One region of the Rothia sp. P13129 genome, then DNA from elsewhere that is predicted to be linked to it. Evidence: predicted binding sites of a transcription regulator. Region 1 holds the regulator's gene; the other holds the start of a gene.

Evidence for each region. Region 1 encodes HrcA, which represses chaperone genes, less so after heat shock. Its sites were predicted from a motif close to TTNGCACTCGNNNNNNNCGAGTGCNAA; they were not measured.
Region 2: a site for HrcA is predicted at 1,830-1,856, ahead of groES (co-chaperone GroES). Genes of this name have one in related genera too.

The regions. Positions count from the first base shown of each region.
Region 1 is NZ_JBLXYA010000009.1:721-4,315, forward strand. It holds gene ACN081_RS06825 (DUF3097 family protein) at 1-698, opposite strand, end outside; gene hrcA (heat-inducible transcriptional repressor HrcA) at 824-1,834, shown strand; gene dnaJ (molecular chaperone DnaJ) at 1,902-3,026, shown strand; gene ACN081_RS06840 (16S rRNA (uracil(1498)-N(3))-methyltransferase) at 3,045-3,595, shown strand, end outside.
Region 2 is NZ_JBLXYA010000004.1:71,462-75,056, forward strand. It holds gene groL (chaperonin GroEL) at 1-1,401, opposite strand, end outside; gene groES (co-chaperone GroES) at 1,438-1,731, opposite strand; gene ACN081_RS04120 (THUMP-like domain-containing protein) at 1,964-3,256, shown strand; gene ACN081_RS04125 (glutamate--cysteine ligase) at 3,324-3,595, shown strand, end outside.

The sequences.
Region 1 (3,595 bases):
TTCCATTCTTCTTCACGAGGAATAACTGGCCATTTTTTTATTCCTAGTCGTTGAGGACGTACAGCCTGCCAAATATCAACAAAAGGATGTCCAACAATCTGCACGTTATTCCTAGCACCAGGTATCTGTAATGTCTGAGCCACAATGTGGCTTTCTTTAGAACCTTCTACTAGATGGTCAACAAGAACACCTAATCGTCGGTGCGGTGCAGGGCAAAACTCACGAACAGCATCAGGCAAGTCATCGATACCGTGTAACGGTTCTACCACAATACCTTCAACACGCAAATCATGTCCCCACACTTTTTCAACCAGTTCTGCATCGTGGATACCTTCAACCCAGATACGTGAGGCGCGGGCAACTTGAGCAGGTGCGTTCTCTACAGCAATAGATCCCGAACGACTAATTTTTGGGACACTACGAGTATTCTTTGCGCGAGGTGGTAGGACTTTGACAGGAGTCCCTTCAAGAAGAAACCCAAAACCCAAGGGAAAAGTTTTAATTTTTCCTCGATGATCTTCTAATCCCACCATGCCTTCAGCGCCGATACGCTCATACGTTTTAGCAATCCCAACCCAACCACTATGAACGTCTTCAAGGAGCATTCCTTGAACCAGATGAACTTCTTGTATCTCTGGTTGCCTTCTTTGGTGTAGTTGGTTGAGTTCTTGAGCACCCCACGCATAGTAATTTTCCATAGTAAGTATTTTATTCCATTAGCCCTGAGCGTACGCGCTAGGGTTTTGATAGGTTTCAGTACTACAGTTACATTGGCACTTAAAGTGCAGTAGTGCTAATTTCTCTCTATTTCAAGGTAGGTTCCGTGACGCAATCTCGTCAGCATAAGATCCTCCAAGCAATCGTTGAGGACTATATCAGTTTCCGCGAGCCGGTGGGGTCTAAAGCGCTCATCGAACGCCATCATTTAGGCGTTTCTAGCGCCACGGTTCGTAACGATATGTCTATCCTTGAAGAGCAGGGTCTTATCTCAGCACCGCATTCGAGCGCGGGACGTATTCCCACAGAAAAAGGGTATCGTTTCTTCGTGGACGAGCTTTCTAACCCTCGCCCTCTTTCAGCTGCACAAAAACGAGCGATTCATCGTCTTTTAGATTCTTATGACAGCATCGACGAAATACTTGCACAGACAGTTAAAATACTGTCACAGCTCACTCAGCAAGTTGCTATCCTGCAATATCCTTCAGCACCAGAAAATGTTGTGCGACATATTGAGCTGATACCTGTTGGAGAACATCATGTAACGGTAATGTTGATTAGCAACTCTGGGCAGCTCACCCAACGACTAGCGCAGGTTGAACGGTATAGGGAAGAAGAGCTTGAGTTGCTTCGAACTCGACTCATCGAAAAATGTCAGCAACAGAAATACCATATTGCGCGAGCTCTCTTATCATCGTTCTCTTCATCTCATCATGCCCCTCATAGCTTAGAAAATGGTGTTCTTGACGCTCTAGGGCAGTTGCTATCCCCACGGGACACCTCAAAACTTCTGATTGCTGGAACGTCATATTTGGCGCAATCGACAGAAGATTTTAGTACTAGTATCGCCCCTATCTTAGAAGCTTTAGAAGAACAAGTAACAATGTTGCACTTACTAGCTGAGATGGCTCAAGACCCACGAGGATACGCTGTGCGTATTGGCACAGAAAATAGCGCGGCGCCTCTTGCCGAGACGTCTATCGTGACTTCCGTATATAGCTCGCCTAGTTGTACCGCTAAGCTTGGGGTTGTTGGACCAACCAGAATGGACTATGCGGGCAGTACCGCAGCGGTACGAGCTGTAGCAAAATATCTTTCAAAAATTTTGGGTAGTTAGTTCTCAACGACTAGAATTTCTACAAAATACTTTCAACACATAGCAACACACGATAAGGATGATGTGAGTGAGCAGTCACTATGAAACATTAGGTGTTTCCCCTGATGCAAGCCCCGAAGAAATTAAAAAGGCATACCGTAAAAAAGCCCGCCAGCTTCACCCTGATATTAACCCTTCAGCAGAAGCCGCCGAAGAGTTCAAGCGCGTATCCCATGCCCACGATGTTCTCTCAGACCCGGATAAACGACGTATTTATGACCAAACCGGAAACGAAAACGGACAGGCACAAGGTGGTTTCGGGGGAGCAAACTTCGGAGGATTCGGTGGGTTCTCGGATATTTTTGAGACCTTCTTTAACCAACCGCAACAGGGACCTACGAGCCGAACACGTCAGGGTCAAGACGCTCGCATTACGGTTCGTATCAACCTTGAAGACGCCGTATTTGGTGCAGAAAAACCTATTACCGTTGATACCGCAGTAACCTGCGAAAAATGTGATGGTGACGGTTGCGCTGAAGGAACAGCCCCTATCACCTGTGATACCTGCCGCGGACAAGGATATATGCAACGACAAGTTCAATCTATCCTTGGAACTGTAGTACAGCCTGTCGCGTGCCCCTCTTGTAATACTTTCGGCACTGTTATTCAAAGCCCCTGCCCAGAATGTTACGGTGAAGGACGAGTCCGAGAACGGAAGCCCATCACCATTAAAATTCCGGCTGGTGTTTCTTCAGGCGCGCGTATGCGTCTAGCCGGTTATGGTGAGGCTGGTACAGCAGGCGGACCAGCAGGAGACCTCTATGTGGATCTTCGCGTCAATCAACACGACACTTTTACCCGCGAAAATGATGACTTACATGCCACCATCGCTATTAGCATGGCGGCAGCTGCTCTCGGCACTGAAGTAACCTTAGAAACTTTTGATGGTCCACAAGTAGTAACTATTAAACCGGGTACTCAATCTGGAGATATTGTCACCCTGAAAGGCTTAGGCGTCACTCGCTTTGATCGGGCAGACCGCGGCTCACTCAAAGTCCATGTTCAGGTCAAAACACCCACAAACTTGACAGAAGAGCAACGCGAAATGCTTCAGCAATTTGCTCATAGTCGTCAAGAAGATCTCAAAATTAGTGAAACAGTCCGAGAGAAGCACGGTTTCTTCTCACGTTTTAAAGAACGCTTCGACCGCTAAAAGTACAAAGGATATTCTGTGACCTCACCTATTTTCTATGTTTCCTCTGATGAACTTCAATCAGCAACTCCTGGGCAACTTATCGCCGTGCAGGGGGTCGAAGGGCATCATGCTAAAGTCGTGAAACGTTTAGAAATAGGTGAGGCCATAGACCTCGCGGATGGGAGAGGCATACGAGCCCACGCAGAGGTCGCGTCCTATCTCGATGATGGGTTAGAAGTTCGCGTAGACACTATAGTGCGCGAAGAGCTATCAACTGAAATTATTCTGGTTCAAGCATTAGCTAAACAAGACAGAGATATATTGGCTATAGAAACAGCCACAGAACTAGGTATTGGGGGAGTCATTCCATGGAGTGCTGACCGTTCTATTGTCCGATGGAAAAAAGAACGAGCAGCAAAAGCACACGCAAAATGGAGCAACACTGTCCGCGCTGCAGCAAAGCAAGCACGACGTAGCTGGGTCCCTCAGATTGAGAATTTAGTATCCTCACGTGAGCTAGCTAAATACCTAACCGAAGAAATTGCGCAGGGGGCATTAGCTATTATTTTGCATGAACAAGGAACACT
Region 2 (3,595 bases), on a different contig from region 1:
AGCTACTTTGCTGGTGACGACGTATCCGTCTTCGCCAGCATTTTGAGCAATCCAGCGCAGAGGTTGGACGAGTGCTTTCTTGACGATTTCAACACCGGTTTGAGCGTCTTTTGACTCAAGTGTCATACCTTCAAGTGCTGCTAACGCATGCACGAGTGCGGTTCCGCCACCTGCAACGATGCCTTCTTCAAGTGCTGCACGGGTAGAGGATACTGCATCTTCAATGCGGTGTTTACGTTCTTTCGCTTCGACCTCGGTTGCTGCACCAACTTTGATAACTCCAACACCACCGGCAAGTTTTGCCAGACGTTCTTTGAGCTTTTCGCGGTCCCATTCGGAGTCGACTCGCTCAATTTCTGCGCGGAGTTGGTTGACTCGTTCAGCGACGTCTGCAGAGCTACCGGCACCTTCAACGATGGTGGTGTTGTTTTTGGTGACGGTAACACGGCGTGCTGAGCCGAGCTGGTCGATAGTGACTGAGTCAAGGGAGATTCCAAGTTCTCCGGTGATAACGGTTCCGCCGGTAAGAATTGCAAGGTCTTGCATAATTGCTTTGCGGCGGTCGCCGAAGCCAGGAGCCTTAACGGCAACGACGTTGAGGTTTCCTCGAAGCTTATTGACGACGAGGGTGCTAAGAGCTTCTCCGTCTACGTCTTCTGCGATGATGGTCAGCGGTTTTTTCGCCTGAACGATTTTTTCTAGCAGTGGCATAATCTCAGCAACAGTTGAGATTTTGCCTTGGTAGAGCAGGATGAGGCTATCTTCGAGGACTGCTTCTGCACGATCAGAGTCGGTAACGAATGATGGTGAGAGGTAGCCTTTGTCGAATTGCATACCTTCGGTAATTTCCAGTTCAATTTCTGTGGTTGAACCGTCTTCGATGGTGATGACGCCGTCTTGTCCGACTTTGTCGAAAGCTTGGGCAAGCAGTTCACCAATTTCTGGGGACTGTGCTGAGATAGCCGCTACGTGTGCAACTTCTTCGCCTTGAACGTCTCTGGCGTTTTCAAGGAGTCGTTGGGAGACAGCGCGAACAGCTGTTTCGATGCCTCGTTTGACTTCTCCTGGTGCGGCACCAGAGGTGACGTTACGCAGACCTTCAGAAACAAGCGCTTGAGCGAGTACGGTTGCAGTAGTTGTACCGTCACCTGCTACATCGTTTGTTTTGGTGGCGACTTCTTTGGCGAGCTGAGCGCCAAGGTTTTCGTATGGGTCTTCTAGTTCAATTTCACGAGCGATAGATACACCGTCATTAGTAATGATAGGTGCGCCCCACTGCTTATCAAGAACTACATTGCGCCCGCGAGGGCCCAACGTCACTTTGACAGCATTTGCGAGTTTATCCACACCAGCTTGCAGGCTCTTGCGAGCTGCGTCATTGAATTCAAGCTGTTTTGCCATGAATTCTTAGCTCCTTTGTATTGTGTGCGGAAAAGATTATTTGTTGACGATAGCCAATACGTCGCGTGCGGAGAGGATGAGGTAGTCTGCTCCGCCGAAGGATACTTCGGTTCCGCCGTATTTGGAGAAGATGACGATGTCGCCTTCTGCTACGTCAACGGGGATGCGGTTGCCTTTTTCGTCGGTGCGTCCGGGGCCAACTGCGATAACTTTTGCTTCCTGTGGCTTCTCTTTAGCGGTATCAGGGATAACAAGTCCGGATGCGGTGGTCTGTTCTGCTTCGAGAATCTGGACAACTACGCGGTCTTCGAGTGGTTTGATGGAGGACATTTTTGCTCCTTGATGTTCTTTAACATTTCTGATGTTTGAGCTAAGTAGTGCTTTGAGGGAGTTTCGTCGTCGCGGTGCCGATACTTCTTCAAGAATTATTAGCACTGTCAGCTCTTAAGTGCTAACACAAACTTTAGAGCCGTACCCTAGAGAAGGTCAAGAAAACCCGCCAGTTTCGCACACAGCGCATCTATAATATGAGCTCTAACCAAACATAAGGACACTGACGACTATGAGCACCTCTGTACATCCGGCACCAGCAGTTGAAGAAACTCAAGAAGAGTTAGACGCAATTGCTTTGTTCGTCCCCTATAACGATAGTCATGCGCTTAATCATGCGACGCAATTACGAGCACAAGGCTTTAGCGCAGATAGTGTCCATAAGATTTTGACTCAAGCAAAGAACAGAACAAAAGCTCTTGAAAAATTTGGGCAACAAGCTCACCAAATGCTTTTAACCGAAGCTGGGTATGAACAGTCCACTCGTCAAGCTGTTGCGATGGTACATGCACAGCGCTTTACACAAGCACAGATTGATTCTGTCGCAGATTTAGGGTGTGGTATTGGTGCTGACGCACTCAGTTTTGCGCAGGCGGGGTTAGCCGTTACTGCTGTAGAGATTGATCAGAGAACAGCTAGCTATGCCCAATATAATCTTATGGATTTTCCGTCGGCACAGGTTTTTTGTGCTGATATAGAACAGCTTGATTTAGCAGCGATTCACCAAACTTTTGGGCGCCAAATTGACGGGTTATGGCTTGATCCTGCACGGCGAACTGTCCAGCATGGTAAAACGCAGTCACGCACTTTCGATGCAGAAGATTTTTCTCCGCCTTTATCGTTCATTCGAAAATTAGCACAAACAGGAATTGCCATGGGCGTCAAAATGGGGCCAGCTATCCCCCACGATCAGATACCTGAAGAATGTGAAGCTCAGTGGATTAGCCATCAGGGATCTGTCGTTGAAGTGGTGTTATGGTTTAACGCGTTAGCACGACCTCACGTTAAAAGAAGCGCGCTCGTTCTTGATAGTGACCCTTTTGAACCATCGGTTATCACTGAGGTTTCTAGCCCTTACCATGAATCTCACAGCCAGCAACAAGCATCTGAACCTCTGTATGAGGTCAAAGAATATATTTATGAGCCAGATGGTGCTTTAATTCGTGCGCATCTTCTCGGCGAAATTATTCGTACCACCGATGCAGAACTTATTGACGAACATATTGCGTATCTCACCAGTTCTTCTCCCCTGCAGGTTCTCGGACTCAAAGGGTATCGTGTAGAGCAAGTGCTTCCTATTAACGATAAACACCTCAAACGGTGGGTACGCGAGAATAACATCACCACTCTCACTATCAAAAAACGAGGGGTAGATATTTCTCCCGAACAACTACGTATCAAGCTCCTAGGACATCACAAAAATACTAAAAAATCAGTGACAGGACGTAGCGGAACACTCATTTTAACGCGGATTGGAGAGGGTAAAACCTCTCGACGGTTAGCGTTGGCTGTCTCACCTTTATGACGTCATAAGTTCGTAATTCTTCTTTTCTGTCCTACCATGGAAAAACACCATCACAGGTAGGAGAACAATGATTCCCTTCGCACCGTCTGCACCATCCACATTGGGTATAGAGTGGGAGCTTGCCCTTGTCGACGCCAAAACACAGGAGCTATGCTCTCGGGCTCAAGAAGTACTAGCACGAGTACAGCAGAAGAACCCCGAATTATCGGATGCTACTGAGGGTGCTCATCTCACCGGAGAGTTTCTCGATAATACCCTAGAACTTGTCACCGGGGTCTGCACAACTGTCGCAGAAGCCATAGAACAGTTACGTCACAGTGCATTAACTCTCAAACAGTC